Regions from separate parts of the Stenotrophomonas sp. YJH_SMC_119 genome, predicted to be linked through region 3. Evidence: predicted binding sites of a transcription regulator. Region 3 holds the regulator's gene; each other region holds the start of a gene.
What was found. The regulator FliA, encoded in region 3, starts transcription of late flagellar genes. The targets are predictions, from matches to a motif close to TAAAGTTTNNCNNNCNNNGGCCGATAA.
Positions count from the first base shown of each region.

Region 1 (3,699 bases), on a different contig from region 3:
GGCGGCAGTGGCTTCTTCCACCAGCGCAGCGTTCTGCTGGGTCACCTGGTCCATCTGCACCACCACCTGGTTGACCTGCTCGATACCGGCCGCCTGCTCCTTGCTGGCCGCTGCGATGTCGCTCATCAGCTGCGTGGTGCGCGAGCTGGCCTGGGCCACGCGGGCGATCGCGGCTTCCGATTCAACGGTCACCGCCAGGCCGCTCTTCACCTTGGCAGCGGCGTCTTCGATCAGCTCCTTGATCTCCTTGGCGGCGACACCGGCACGCTGTGCGAGCGTACGTACCTCGCTGGCGACCACGGCAAAACCACGGCCCTGCTCACCTGCACGCGCGGCTTCAACCGCAGCATTCAGCGCCAGGATGTTGGTCTGGAACGCGATGCCGTCGATCACGGTGGAGATTTCCGAGATGCGTGCCGAGGACTGATCGATCTCACCCATCACCGACGCCATCTGCGCCATCGCCTGCTCGGTTTCGCGTACGGCGGCACCGGCGGCATGCGCTTCACTGTCGGCCTGACGAGCGAGCTCGGCATTCTGGCGCACAGTCGAGGTCAGTTCCTCCATCGATGCGGCGGCTTCTTCCAGGTTGGCGGCCTGCTGCTCGGTGCGGCGCGACAGGTCGTTGTTGCCGGCGGCCAGTTCCTGCGCCGCGTTGTTGATGCTGTCGGCGGCAACCTGGATGCCACGCACGATGCCGGTCAGCTGCGCGGTGGTGGTGTTGGCGTCGTCACGCATGCGGGCGAATACACCGTCGTACTCGCCGTCCATGCGTGCAGTCAGGTCGCCGTGCGAGATCGCGCGTAGCACGTCGGAGACATCAGCTATGCTGGCCTGCGAACTGGCCATCATGCCGTTGAGGTGCTCGACCATCGCCTTGAACTGGAACTGGAACGCAGCGGCATCGCCACGCATGCTGAAATCACCGGCGCGCGCGGCGCGGGCCAGTGCATCGATCTGCGCGTTGATCGCCATCAGGCTCTGCTTCACTGCGGCCAGAGTGCGGGTCAGCGTGCCCTTCTCGCCCGGGTAGTCCGGCAGGTCGCGGCTGAGGTCACCGATGGCATAGCGCTGCATCACTTCGGCCATCAGCAGTTCCACCTGCACGTGCGATTCGACCAGGCTGTTGGTGGCCTGCACCATGCGGCCGAAATCGCCGGGGAAGGCGCTGGCGTCCATGCGGTAGCGGATCGCACCGGCCTCGTGCTGTTCGGCCATCTGCAGCTGCGCGCCGATCGCCGCCTGCACACTCTGGCGCACGCTGGCCATCGCCTCGCCCAACTGGGTCAGTTCGTCACGGCCGCCGAGGCGGAACTCCTGATCCAGCTGGCCCCTGGACAGGCGCTCGGCCAGGTTCACCGCGCGGGCCAGCGGGCCGGTCAGGCTGCGGCCGATCATCACCGAGGCACCGATGCCCACCAGCAGCGCGACGCCGCCCAGCACCAGCAGCTGCAGCAGGCTGCGCTCGCCCAAGCGGATCGCCTCGGCGGCCGCCTCACGGCTTTCCTTCTCCTCGAAGTCCACGCCATCGGACAGCGCCTTGTTCCAGCCGTTGGCGGCTTCCTGCACCGGGCCCAGGGTCAGCGCCACGGCGCCCGGGTAGTCGCCCTGCTCCATCAGTTCGCTGGTCTGCTTGTTGAGCGGACGCGCGATGGCACGCTTGGCGGCGATGGTTTCGGCAATGGCCTTGCCCTCGGCGTCGCTGGGCAGCGCCTGGTAGGCCGTCCAACTGGCCTCATAGCGCTTGACCAGATCGGCGATGCGCTGCTCATCATGGCCACGGTCATCGCCCTGGCGGATCAGCATCTCGCGGCGAACGACCATCATCTGGTTGTTGGCATCGAGCATCTGCGAGAGCAGGCGCACCTTGGCCACGCTGACATCGACCACCTGCTGCATCGCGCGCTTCTGCACGACACTGGCGGTGGCGCCGGTGGCCACCACGGCCGCAACCAACAGCAGCAACAGGCCAAAGCCCAGCCCAAGACGCCAGGCAACCCTGACATTCCTCAAGTAGTTCATCGGTACATCCAAAACGGGGGGATGTGGCGTTATCGGCGGCCCGCCAGGCAATCTTGATCGCCGACCGCCAACGGCGTGGGGCACCATTCACCTTGGTGAGCCCTTGGCCGGCCGCACCCGCGCGGGGACGGTGGCGCAACGACCCGACTGCTCATGCAGACGTCAGATCTCTTTCACGGCGGCTCGGCGCGGCCTGCAGGCAAGGTGGTGGCGTCATCTGCTGGAGTTCCCAATGCCATTACCCGTGTACCGATCCACCCTGCTGGCTCTCTCGCTGCTGGCATCGCCGGCGTTCGCGCAGGCACCGCCGCCTGGACTGCCCGCCCCCATTGCCGAGAAGGCCGGACCGGACACCGCAGCACGTTCCGCCCTGCATGCCCAGGTGCTGCTGGATCGCGCGAATTTCTCGCCCGGCCAGATCGACGGTGAAGTAGGCAGCAACCAACGGCGCGCGGTGTCGGGTTTCCAGGCGGCGCACGGCCTGGCCGTCACCGGTGAACTGGACGACGCGACCTGGCAGGCCCTGCAGGCTGATACGGTCACCCCCCTGGCCAGCTACACGCTGACCAGCGAGGATGTCGCCGGGCCGTTCCAGGCGGTGCCGAAGGGCCCCGCCGCACAGGCCAAACTGAAATCGCTGGGCTTCAACAACGTCGAAGAGTCGCTGGGCGAACGCTTCCACGCATCCCCTGAGCTGTTGAAGCTGCTCAATCCGGGCGTGGATCTGAGCAAGGCGGGCAACCGCATCCAGGTGCCCAATGTCGCACCATCGCCGCTACCGAAGGCGGCCAAGGTGGTCGTCGACAAGTCCGATTCCAGCCTGCAGCTGCTGGATGCGCAGGGCAAGGTTATCGCTCAGGTGCCGGTTTCCTCCGGCAGCCAGCATGATCCGCTGCCGATTGGCGAATGGAAGATCCTGGGCGTGTATCGCGACCCGCCGTTCCACTACAACCCCAAGCTGTTCTGGGATGCGCGCAAGGGCGAAAAGAAGGCGACACTGCCGCCGGGCCCGAACAATCCGGTCGGCCGGGTCTGGATCGACCTGTCCAAGCCACACTACGGCCTGCATGGCACGCCCGAGCCCGGCCATGTCGGCAAGACCGAGTCACATGGTTGCGTGCGCATGACCAACTGGGATGCGCTGCGCGTGGCCGATGCGGTGGATACCTCCGTCCCCGTGGTGATGCAGGAGTGAGCCGATGCGTCTTTCGCAGCTGATCGTGCTGGGTGTGCTGCTGGGACTGGGGGCCGGCTGGTGGCTGCGCCGCGATGCAGGCGAGCCGGTAGCCGCCTCGCTGCCGGAAGCACAACCGGCAGCCGCTGTGGCGCCGGCCAAGGGATCGGTAGCGCCGCTCGGCACGGCCCCTGCCCCCGCCGCCACCGCACCGTCAGCTGCGCGGACTGCGGATGCGCCGTCGGGTCTGCTGCTGCCGGTACAGGGCGTCCTGGCCTCCCAGCTGCGCGACACGTTCACCGATGCGCGCAGCGAAGGCCGCGTGCACGATGCCATCGACATCATGGCCGATGCCGGTACGCCGGTGCTGGCAGTGGCCGATGGCACGGTGGAAAAACTGTTCGACAGCGAGCGCGGTGGCCTGACGATCTACCAGTTCGAGCCCAGCGGACGCTGGTGCTACTACTACGCGCATCTGCAGCGCTACGCCGATGGCCTGGCGG
Region 1 is NZ_JCAFRP010000001.1:273,842-277,540, forward strand. It holds gene AC5P6S_RS01290 (methyl-accepting chemotaxis protein) at 1-2,022, opposite strand, end outside; gene AC5P6S_RS01295 (L,D-transpeptidase family protein) at 2,255-3,217, shown strand; gene AC5P6S_RS01300 (M23 family metallopeptidase) at 3,222-3,699, shown strand, end outside.
Region 1: a site for FliA is predicted at 2,052-2,078, ahead of AC5P6S_RS01290 (methyl-accepting chemotaxis protein). Genes of this name have one in related genera too.

Region 2 (3,699 bases), on a different contig from region 3:
GAAAGCCTGGCCGAGGCAGCCCTGCGCGAGACCCGCGAGGAAACCGGCTGGACGGTGCAGCTGACCCATTTCATCGGCTGCTACCAGTGGACTGCCGGCGACGGCACCGCCTTCCTGCGCTTCTGCTACGCGGCGCGCCCGGTCTCGCACGACCCGGCGCAGCCACTGGACACCGGCATCGACCGCGCGCTGTGGCTGACCCCGGCCGAACTGCAGGCCGCCGGCGGGCGCCAGCGCAGCCCGCTGGTCTGGCAGGTGGTGGCTGATTACCTGGGTGGCCAGCGCCATCCGCTTTCGCTGGTCCGGGAGGTCGCATGAGCACTCCGCGCGTGATGGTGGGCGTCTCCGGAGGTGTCGACTCTTCGGTCGCCGCCTGGCGCCTGGTACAGCAGGGCGAAGCCGTGGCCGGCCTGTTCATGCAGAACTGGGCCGACGATGGCAGCGGCGACTGCCGCGCCGAGGACGACCGCCGCGATGCGGTGGCCGTCTGCGGCCTGCTCGGCATCCCATTCCACTTCCGCGATTTCTCCAGCGAGTATTGGCAGGGCGTGTTCGAGCACTTCCTGGCCGAGTACGCCGCCGGGCGCACCCCGAATCCGGACGTGCTGTGCAACCGCGAAGTGAAGTTCAAGCACTTCCTGGATGCCGCCCGCGAGCTGGGCGCCGAGCGCATCGCCACCGGCCACTATGCACGGGTGACCCAGCGCGGCCACCAGTGGCTGCTGCTGCGCGGCGCCGACCGCTCCAAGGACCAGAGCTACTTCCTGCACCAGCTGGGCCAGGAGCAGCTGGCGGCCACCCTGTTCCCGATCGGCGACCTGGAAAAGACCGACCTGCGCCGGATCGCGCGTGACGTCAGCCTGCCGACCCACGCCAAGAAGGACTCCACCGGCATCTGCTTCATCGGCGAGCGTGACTTCCGCGAGTTCCTCGGCCGCTACCTGCCGGCCAGGCCCGGCCAGATCCTCGACCCGGCCGACGGCAGCGTGATCGCCGAACATCCGGGCGTGTTCTATTTCACCCTGGGCCAACGCGAGGGCCTGAACATCGGCGGCGTGCGTGGACGCCCGGCCGCGCCGTGGTACGTGGTCGGCAAGGATGTGGCCAGCAATGTGCTGTACGTGGACCAGGACCGCGACAGCAAGTGGATGCTGTCCGAGCGCCTGCGTTCGGAAACCGCGCACTGGATCGCCGGTTCGCCGCCGGCACGGCGCTTCGAATGCACCGCCCAGACCCGCTACCGCCAGCCCGATGAGCCGTGTACGGTCCAGGTGCTGGACGATGGCAGCGTGCTGGTCACCTTCGCGCGCCCGCAGCGCGCCGTTACCCCCGGTCAATCGCTGGTGCTGTATGACGGTGACGTGTGCCTGGGTGGCGCGGTGATCGCCGCCACCGATGCGCCGCTGGAACAGCGCCTGCGCACCACCCCTTCCCCTTTTGAGGTAATCGCTGCATGAGTTTCACTGTCGACGACCGCGTCCTGGCCCTGGCCGGCATTGCCCAGGCCCTGCAGCAGGTACGCCGCATCGCCGATACCGGCCATTCCGACGCCGCCGCCGTGCGCACCGCCGTGGACAGCGTGTTCCGTGTCGATGCGTCCTCGCCGCAGGAGGTGTTCGGTGACCGCCATGCACTGAAGTCCGGCCTGCGCCTGCTGCACAACTACTTCCGCAGCCAGGGCCAGGACCCGATCCTGCCCAAGCTGGGCCTGTCGGTGCTGCAGCTGGAGCGCCGCTTCGTTCAGGATGGCGCCACCGTGAACAAGGTCGCCTCGGGCATCGAGCGGGCCCAGCGCCAGGCCACCGAACTGGGCGACAGCGGCCACCCGGACGTGCTGGCCAACCTGGGAGGCCTTTACGCCGACACCATCAGCCACCTCAAGCCGCGGGTCATGGTGCAGGGCAACCCGCACTACCTGGGCCAGGCTGGCGTGGTGGCCGAGATCCGCGCCCTGCTGCTGGCCGCGGTGCGCGCTGCGGTGCTGTGGCGGCAGCTGGGCGGCAGCTACTGGGACTTCCTGTTCAGCCGCAAGGCGATGATCGAGGCCGTGGACCGGCAGCTGGCCTGAGGGTGTGGGGTCGGATCCCTTTCCGGCACGGAAAGGGCTCTGACCCCGAAGCCGCCAAGGCGCCGGAAAACCGGCGCATTCAGAATGCACTTCGAGGCATATCGACGTTAAAGAGAAAGGGGGTACGGCCGATACATCCTCCGTGCACCTCCCGAGAACGTCCATGTACTCACGCATTTTCATCCGTCTGGCCGCCCCCCTGGCTCTGACCCTGCTGCTCCCCTTCGCCATCGGTTTCGAATGGCCGGCCGCCCTGCGCTGGGCGATCCTGACCACGATGACGCTGAGCTGGCTTGGCTTTGCGTGGTGGACCACCCGCGCCCAGGCGCACCGCTCTCCCGAACACGCCCGTGTCCTGCGTGAGCAGGATCAGCTGCTGACCGAACTGCGCAACTTCGTCGGCAACGAAATCGACGGTTCGCGTGGCGAAGTGGAACGCGCCCGTGACCTGATCCGCCAGGCCGTCTCCAGCCTCGGCGGCAGCTTCGATGCAATGAACCGCAAGTCGCGCCAGCAGAGCCAGGCCCTGTCGCGCATCGTCGATCGCGCCGGTGATGAAGGCAATGCCGGCCTCGACGTTGCCCGTTTCGCCCAGCACGCCAGCCACCGCATGGAACAGCTGGTCGAAGCGCTGGAACAGGTGAGCGGCCAGAGCAGCACCACCGTGCAGCACATCGACCAGATGGCGCAGCACCTGGATGGCATCTTCGCGCTGCTGGAAGACGTCAAGTCGATCGCCGACCAGACCAACCTGCTGGCCCTGAACGCTGCCATTGAAGCGGCACGTGCCGGTGAAGCCGGTCGTGGCTTCGCGGTGGTCGCCGACGAAGTGCGCAACCTGTCCGAGCGCTCGACCACCTTCAACGAGCAGATCCGCAAGCTGGCACACAGCTCCAAGGACGCCATCGCCAAGGTGCGCGAGACGGTCTCGCACATGGCCTCGCGCGATATGGACCGCTCCCGCGAAGCCCGTCAGGAAGCGGCGGCGATGCTCGACAACGTCGCGCAGATCAACGCCTCGCTGGGCGACGGCATGCGCGAAGTGTCCGAGTGCGCCCGTTCGATCGATGGCAGCGTGGCCGAAGCGGTGCGCGCCCTGCAGTTCGAGGACATTGCCACCCAGGCGCTGGGCGGCGTGCACACCCACCTGGACCGCCTGACCGCGATCAACCGCGAAGCGGTGGCTCTGCAGGAACTGCTGCATCGCAACGGCGGCGTGTTCGACGAAGAGATCGCCACCGCCCTGCAGCGCACCGGCAGCCGCCTGCGCGAACTACGCAGCGAATGGGAACGCCCGCCGCACAAGCCGGTTGCCCAGCAGAGCATGGGCGCTGGTACCGTCGAGCTGTTCTGATCCTGATGTCCGCTGCCCTCGCCGGCAGCCCGCAAGGCCCCGGTTCGTCCGGGGCCTTTGCCTGTGACCCGCCGTTGGATGCATCCTGTACCCCCACCATGACCCTGATCCGCGCCCTGCCCTCCCTCACCGATACCGAGCGCCCGCGCAACGCGAGCGTGCGTGAGCAGCTGCAGCAGCTGGAAGAGGTCGCCCGCGAAGAGATCCGCGAACTGCAGCAGCTGGCGGACGCGCGCCCCGCCCCGTCGCGGGCGGACGAGGCACTGCTGGGACTGGC
Region 2 is NZ_JCAFRP010000003.1:310,407-314,105, forward strand. It holds gene AC5P6S_RS07420 (NUDIX hydrolase) at 1-318, shown strand, start outside; gene mnmA (tRNA 2-thiouridine(34) synthase MnmA) at 315-1,457, shown strand; gene hflD (high frequency lysogenization protein HflD) at 1,454-2,068, shown strand; gene AC5P6S_RS07435 (methyl-accepting chemotaxis protein) at 2,232-3,422, shown strand; gene AC5P6S_RS07440 (hypothetical protein) at 3,521-3,699, shown strand, end outside.
Region 2: a site for FliA is predicted at 2,177-2,203, ahead of AC5P6S_RS07435 (methyl-accepting chemotaxis protein). Genes of this name have one in related genera too.

Region 3 (3,699 bases):
GGCGCCCGCGAGCAGCTGTACGGCTACGGCCGCCAGCTCGGCATCGCGGTGCACGAGGCCAACAGCGGCACCGACCTGGACCAGCTGCTGGAACGCCTGAAGGACTACAAGCTGGTGCTGATCGACACCGCCGGCCTGGGCCCGCGCGACCGCGCGCTGGCCGCGCAGCTGCAGTGGCTGCGCGCCGCCCGCCAGGTACGCACCCTGCTGGTGCTGCCGGCCAACACCAGCTTCGGCGACATGGACGAGGTGGTCCGCCGCTTCGGCGCCGCCAACCTGCAGGGCCTGGTGCTGAGCAAGCTGGACGAGACCGGCCGCTTCGGCAACGCCCTGTCAGTGGCCGTGGACCACGCCCTCCCGATCACCTGGGTGACCGATGGCCAGGACGTTCCGGAGGACCTGCACCGGGCCAGTGCGGCCAATCTCGTACTTCGCCTTGAAGATTTGCGCCGCGCGGCCGATATGCCCTGCAACCCGGAGTTGAACCATGCCGTCGCGTGAGTACGCCAAGCTGACCAAGACCTTCCCGCTGTCGGCCACCCGCAGCGAGCCGCTCGGCCCTGTGCGCACCATTGCCGTCACTGGCGGCAAGGGCGGCGTGGGCAAGACGAATGTGTCCGCCAACCTGGCGGTGGCACTGGCCGGCATGGGCAAGCGCACGCTGCTGCTGGACGCCGACCTGGGCCTGGCCAACATCGACGTGATCCTGGGGCTGAACCCGACCTTCACGCTGGCCGACCTGGTCGCCGGCCGCTGCTCGCTGGACGACGTCATCGTCGAAGGCCCGAACGGCGTGCTGGTGGTGCCGGCCGCGTCCGGCCGCCGGCACATGGCCGAGCTGGCCCCGGCCGAGCACGTCGGCCTGGTCAACGTGTTCTCCGAGCTGGAACGCGAACTGGACATCATGGTGGTGGACACCGCCGCAGGCATCACCGACGGCGTGCTGACCTTCTGCCAGGCCGCGCAGGACACCGTGGTGGTGGTCTGTGACGAGCCGGCCTCGATCACCGACGCCTACGCGCTGATCAAGGTGCTGTCGCGCGAACGCGGCGTGGACCGCATCCAGGTAGTGGCCAACATGGTGCGCGACCCCAACGAGGGCCGCGTGCTGTACGAAAAGCTGACCCGCGTGTGCGAGAAGTTCCTCGCCGATGTCTCGCTGAACTACCTGGGCTGCGTGCCGCAGGACGACTGGCTGCGCCTGTCGGTGCAGCGCCAGCAGCCGGTGGTGAAGGCCTACCCGTCCAGCCCGGCCGCGCTGGCGATCACCGAGATCGCGCGTCGCACCGCACGCTGGCAGGCGCCGACCGAACCGCGTGGCGGCGTCGAGTTCTTCCTCGAGCGCATCCTCAAGCAGCGCGGGGTGGCCGCATGAAAGGCGCAGCCCAGTACAGGGAAGTCCAGCGCTCGGCGGCCAACGAGGTCATCGCCCAGCATTCGGACCTGGTGCGGCGCATCGCCCACCACCTGGCCGCGCGGTTGCCGGCCAGCGTTGAAGTGGACGACCTGATCCAGGCCGGCATGATGGGCCTGATCGAAGCGTCGCGCAGCTACGACGCCGACCAGGGCGCCTCGTTCGAGACCTATGCCTCGATCCGCATCCGCGGTTCGATGATCGACGAGATCCGCCGTGGCGACTGGGTGCCGCGCTCGGTGCACCGCCGTGCACGCGATGCCGCCGCCACCATCCGCCGCCTGGAACAGAGCAGCGGCCGCGCCGCCAGCGCCACCGAAGTGGCCGCAGCGATGGAGATGCCGCTGCCCGAATACCTGCGGTTGATGGAAGACGCCGCCCGTGGCCAGGTGCTGAGCCTGGAGTCGCGCATCGAGGACCAGGGCGAGCTGGACACCGTCGCCCAGGGCGGCCCGACCCCGCAGCAGGTACTGGAGCGTGGTGAGTTCGGCCGCGAGCTGGGCAAGGCCATCGGCCACCTGCCCGAGCGCGAACAGCTGGTGCTCTCGCTCTACTACGAGCAGGAACTGAACCTGAAGGAGATCGGCGCGGTGCTCGGCGTGAGCGAGTCGCGGGTCTGCCAGATCCACGGCCAGGCGGTGCTGCGCCTGCGTGGCCGGCTCAAGATTTTCGAGGCGGCGGACGCCGGCCTGGAAGAATGAACATGCCCGAGGCGGCTGCCCCCGGCCGCCCGGAATGAACAACAAAGGAACTCTGCTTTGAACAAGAACATGCGCATCCTGATCGTCGATGACTTCTCGACCATGCGTCGGATCGTCAAGAACCTGCTGGGCGATCTGGGCTTCACCAATACCGCCGAAGCCGAGGACGGGCATGCCGCGCTGTCGCTGCTGCAGAGCCAGCCGTTCGATTTCGTGGTCACCGACTGGAACATGCCGGTGATGACCGGCATCGAGCTGCTGAAGGCGATCCGTGCCGATGCCAAGCTGAAGACCCTGCCAGTGCTGATGGTCACCGCCGAAGCCAAGCGCGAACAGATCATCGAAGCCGCCCAGAACGGCGTGAACGGCTACATCATCAAGCCGTTCACTGCGCAGACGCTGGAAGAGAAGCTCGGCAAGATCTTCGAACGCTTGGCGGCCAGCGCCTGATGGATACCACGGTCGACAAGAGCGCCCTCGCCCTGCGCCTGCAGGAAGCCCTGGACGCACTCGAGTCCGGTGACGAGGCCGCCTGGCGGCAGCGCATCGACGGACTGGTCGCGCTGCGAACGCAGCCGATGATGAGCGGCCTCTCGCGGCTGGCCCGCGAGCTGGGGCAGGCACTGGGTGAGCTGCCGACCGTGCCCAGCGAGGCCGGTGAGCTGGACGACGCCTGCGCACGCCTGGACCACGTGGTGGCCATGACCGAACAGGCCACGCACCGTACCCTGGACCTGGCCGAGGAATGCCGCAGCCTGACCGAACAGCTGCGTGCTGAAGGCCTGCAGCCGGGCCAGGACGCGCAGCTCGAGCGCATCCGCCACAACCTGACCGAGATCGCCCTGACCCAGAGCTACCAGGACCTGACCGGGCAGATCATCCGTCGCGTGGTCGGCATCGTCCGCCGCGTGCACGAGGGCTTCGGCGCACTCGGCCTGCCGCCGGAACAGCATCGCACCGACCCGGAACTGGCCGGGCCGGCACTGAAGGGACTGGACCGCCACGCGGTCTCGCAGAACGACGCCGACGACCTGTTGTCGGATCTGGGGCTGTAAGCATGAGCGCGGTATCCGACGACATCACTGCCGATTTCATCATCGAGGCACAGGAAATCCTGGATCGCCTGGGCGAACAGCTGGTGTCGCTGGAGCAGGCACCGCAGGACACCGAGCAGCTCAACGCGGTGTTCCGTGGATACCACACGCTCAAGGGCGGTGCCGGCTTCCTTGGCGTCACTGCGATGGTCGAGCTGTGCCACGCCGCTGAAGAGGCCCTGGGCATCGCGCGTGCCGGGCAGGCGGTGCTGCAGGCCCACCACTTCGACGCCGCCCAGCAATCGCTGGACTACCTGCAGTCGATGCTGGACGCCGTGTCCTCCGGCACCGAGCCGGGTTATGCGCCGCCGGACCTGATCGCGCAGTTCGACATGAACGGTGGCACTGCCGCGCCGGTCGCTGCGGCCGCCCCTGCGGCAGCTGGCAGCGACCTGATCACCGACGACGAATTCGAGGCCCTGCTGGACCAGCTGCATGGCGGCAACGCACCGACCGCGGTCGCGCCGGCCAGGAAGGCCGACGACGGCCT
Region 3 is NZ_JCAFRP010000020.1:30,733-34,431, forward strand. It holds gene flhF (flagellar biosynthesis GTPase FlhF) at 1-501, shown strand, start outside; gene AC5P6S_RS20065 (MinD/ParA family ATP-binding protein) at 488-1,375, shown strand; gene AC5P6S_RS20070 (RNA polymerase sigma factor FliA) at 1,372-2,115, shown strand; gene cheY (chemotaxis response regulator CheY) at 2,173-2,565, shown strand; gene AC5P6S_RS20080 (protein phosphatase CheZ) at 2,565-3,170, shown strand; gene AC5P6S_RS20085 (chemotaxis protein CheA) at 3,173-3,699, shown strand, end outside.

Region 4 (3,699 bases), on a different contig from region 3:
ACCTGCCGTTGCGGCAGCGCTCGTTGTCACCGGTCGGGCTGAGGCTGCTCGATCCGACCGGCTGGTTGCGGCAGCGATAAGCCGTCGCGCCCCCCGTGTGATCGCATGCAGAGAGCTGCTCAGCAGTCCATCGTTCCGTGCGTGCTGCCCTCGTCATCCAGCACGTGCGCATGCAGGATCACCTGGTTGCGGCCAGCCCGCTTGGCGGCATACAGGCCGGCATCGGCGTCTGCCAGCAACTGATCGGCACTGGCCAGAGCCGGCGGATGCAGGTAACCCACGCCGACGCTGATGCTGACCGGGCCTTCCGGCAATGGCAGCGCTTCGACCGCTTCGCGCAGCCGCTCGGCCAGCGCCAGCACGCCCGACAACGGGCTTCCGGGCACGATGACGGCGAACTCTTCACCGCCATAACGCGCAACGCTGTCACCACCGCGACCGGCTATGGCCTTCAGCACCCCGGCCACCGCTTGCAGGCAACGATCACCGGCTGGATGGCCGTGCTGGTCGTTGAAGGCCTTGAAGTGGTCGATATCCACCAGCAGCAGGCCCAGCTCGGTGCCGCTGCGCCGTGCGCGATTCCACTCGGACGTCAGCCGTGCGTCGAACTCGCGGCGGTTGGCCACGCCGGTCAGGCCATCCTGCCGCGCCAGTTGATCCAGTGCTGCCTGGCGTTCCAGAAGATCGGTCTGCAGCAGGACGCTGCGCAGGCCGAAGCCAAGGGTGGCTACGACGAAGCCGGCAACGGCCAACGGCCGCGCATGATCGACCACCAGCGTGCCGACCACCAGCAGCAGCAATGGCAGGATGATCGGACCGGCGGCCTGCACCGTCCTCGCCAGCCGCGGGTGCGGCGTTGTGCCTGCGTCCGGCACCGTGTCCAGCGCCAGGCAGGCGATCAGCAGGAAAGGTATGTCGATCAGCAGATCGTTGAACGCACCGAATGCATCGTCGGATGTGTAATGGTTGATGTAGTAGGCCACCAGCAGATAGGCCATCGCGTACAGCGCCAGTGCGCGGAAGAACCTGCGCCGTTCGGGCACGTCGCCGGCCAGCCAGCGCACCACGGCGAACGCGGCGATACACAGGTTCTGGATGTCGAACATGCGCTGCATGTTGGACATCGCATGGGCGTCGACCTCGACACGGGCGGCGAACGATGCGGTGTGCACGAAGAACAGCACACCCAGCAGCGCCGCCATCGCCGCGTCGATCAGGCTGATGCTCAGGCGCTCGCGGCGTGCCCGGGCCAGGATGAACACCAGGGGCACGCCATACAGCACGTAAAGGAACAGGCTTGCGCGCGGGGTGAAATCAGCACGCCCGGCGCCCAAGGCGTCGATCATGTTGAACGCCATGCCGCCGGCCCACAGCAGCAGTGCCAATGCCGTGGCGCGCCACCCCAGTGCCGCGCGGTCGCGGCGGGCCCGCCACAGGCAGGCGGCCGCCGCCAGCAGCGGTGCGCCGGTCAGGAAAACGAAGGAGCCTACCCCGGCGGGGCCAGGCCACAGGGCCAGCACCAGGCCATGGCACAGCACATACAGCAGCGCCAGCACTACCGGCATGCATCCCCCCGATCCGCAAGGCCGTCTACGCGCACGATAGCGCGCCGGCACGCCACAGCGGCGTGATCCACTGCGGCAAAACGACACTCCGAGTGCACCGCGATGGTAGTGCCGGCCGCTGGCCGGCAAACCCAATGAATCACAGGGCTGCAGGTTGCCGGCCAGCGGCCGGCGCTACCGGAAAGCGCTCAGCCCTGCAGGGCGCGGGCGTGGTGGGCGATGTGCTCGCCGATGAAGCTGGCGATGAAGTAGTAGCTGTGGTCGTAGCCGAGCTGCAGGCGCAGGGTCAGCGGATGGCCGGCGGCATCGCAGGCCTGCTGCAGGCGCTGCGGCTGCAGCTGGGTCTGCAGGAATTCGTCCGCCTCGCCCTGGTCGACCAGCAGCGGCAGGCGCTCGTCAGCCATAGCGATCAGCTCGCAGGCATCCCATTGCGCCCAGTCGGCCGGGTTGTCGCCCAGATAGGCATGGAAGGCCTTCTGCCCCCACGGCACGTGGCTGGGCGCGACGATCGGCGAAAACGCCGACACGCTGCGATAGCGCCCGGGGTTGCGCAGCGCGATCACCAGCGCGCCATGGCCGCCCATCGAATGGCCACTGATCGCGCGCGCGTCGGTCACCGCGAAGTTCGCCTCGATCAGCGCCGGCAGCTCCTGCGCCACGTAGTCATGCATGCGGTAGTGCTTCGCCCACGGTGCGCGGGTGGCATTGAGGTAGAACCCTGCCCCCTTGCCCAGGTCGTAGCCCTCGGCATCGGCTACGTCATCACCGCGCGGGCTGGTGTCGGGCGCGACGATGATCACACCGTGCTCGGCCGCATAACGCTGCGCGCCGGCCTTGGTGATGAAATTCTGCTCGGTGCAGGTCAGGCCGCTCAGCCAGTACAGCACCGGCAGCTTCTGTGTTTCCGCCTGCGGTGGCAGGTACACGGCGAACTGCATGTCGCAGCCCAGCGTGGTCGAATGATGGCGGTAGACGTCCTGCCAGCCGCCAAAACATGCGCGGTGTTCAATGCGTTCCATGGTGCTCTCCTGCGCGGCGCGTCAGCGCACGCGTGCTTCTGGTAGATGCCGACCTTGGTCGGGTTATCCACGCCCGGCGTGGATGCCTTGGTTGATCCGTTCATCCAGCTGTGCCAGCAGGCGCAGCAACGATTCGACGCCAGGCTGGCCGTCCAGGTTGCGATACGCCGCCACCGCCACGTCGCTGCGTGGTGGCCACTGGCCGTCGGCGCGGGCTTCGTGCAGTCGCGGCAGGAATACCTGCGCAAGCCACTGCTCGAACGGCATGCCATCGTCGCTGCCGAAGGCCGAAGTCACCGCACGCGGTGGCCCCACCGCGCCGTCGACCCAGCCCAGCGCACGCAACGCCTGCTCGATCGGCGCTACCAGGGCCGCGCGCGGGTCTTCCGCACGCGGCCGGCGCAGGGCATCGAACCAGCCCATGACGCGGCTCAGTAGTGGACCACCGAACGGATCGACTTGCCTTCATGCATCAGATCGAAGGCGTCGTTGATCTTGTCCAGGTCCATGGTGTGGGTGACGAACGGGGCCAGTTCGATATCGCCCTTCATCGCATCCTCGACCATGCCCGGCAGCTGGCTGCGGCCCTTCACGCCGCCGAAGGCGGTGCCCATCCACTTGCGCCCGGTCACCAGCTGGAACGGACGGGTGGAGATCTCCTGGCCCGAACCGGCCACGCCGATCACCACGCTCTGGCCCCAGCCACGGTGCGCGCATTCCAGCGCCGCGCGCATCACGTTGACGTTGCCGATGCACTCGAAGCTGTGGTCCACGCCCCAGGTGGTCATTTCAACGATGACCTGCTGGATCGGCTTGTCGAAATCCTTCGGATTGATGCAGTCGGTGGCACCGAATTCGCGCGCCAGTTCGAACTTGGACGGGTTGGTGTCCACCGCGATGATGCGGCCGGCCTTGGCCTGGCGCGCACCCTGGATCACCGCCAGGCCGATGCCACCGAGGCCGAACACGGCCACGCTGTCGCCTTCCTGCACCTTGGCGGTGTTGTGTACCGCGCCGATGCCGGTGGTGACGCCGCAGCCGAGCAGGCAGACGTGTTCCGGGTTGGCGTCCGGGTTGATCTTCGCCAGCGAGACTTCGGCAACGACGGTGTACTC
Region 4 is NZ_JCAFRP010000001.1:816,269-819,967, forward strand. It holds gene AC5P6S_RS03705 (hypothetical protein) at 1-80, shown strand, start outside; gene AC5P6S_RS03710 (GGDEF domain-containing protein) at 120-1,565, opposite strand; gene fghA (S-formylglutathione hydrolase) at 1,754-2,584, opposite strand; gene AC5P6S_RS03720 (YqcC family protein) at 2,648-3,007, opposite strand; gene AC5P6S_RS03725 (S-(hydroxymethyl)glutathione dehydrogenase/class III alcohol dehydrogenase) at 3,016-3,699, opposite strand, start outside.
Region 4: a site for FliA is predicted at 1,674-1,700, ahead of AC5P6S_RS03710 (GGDEF domain-containing protein). Genes of this name have one in related genera too.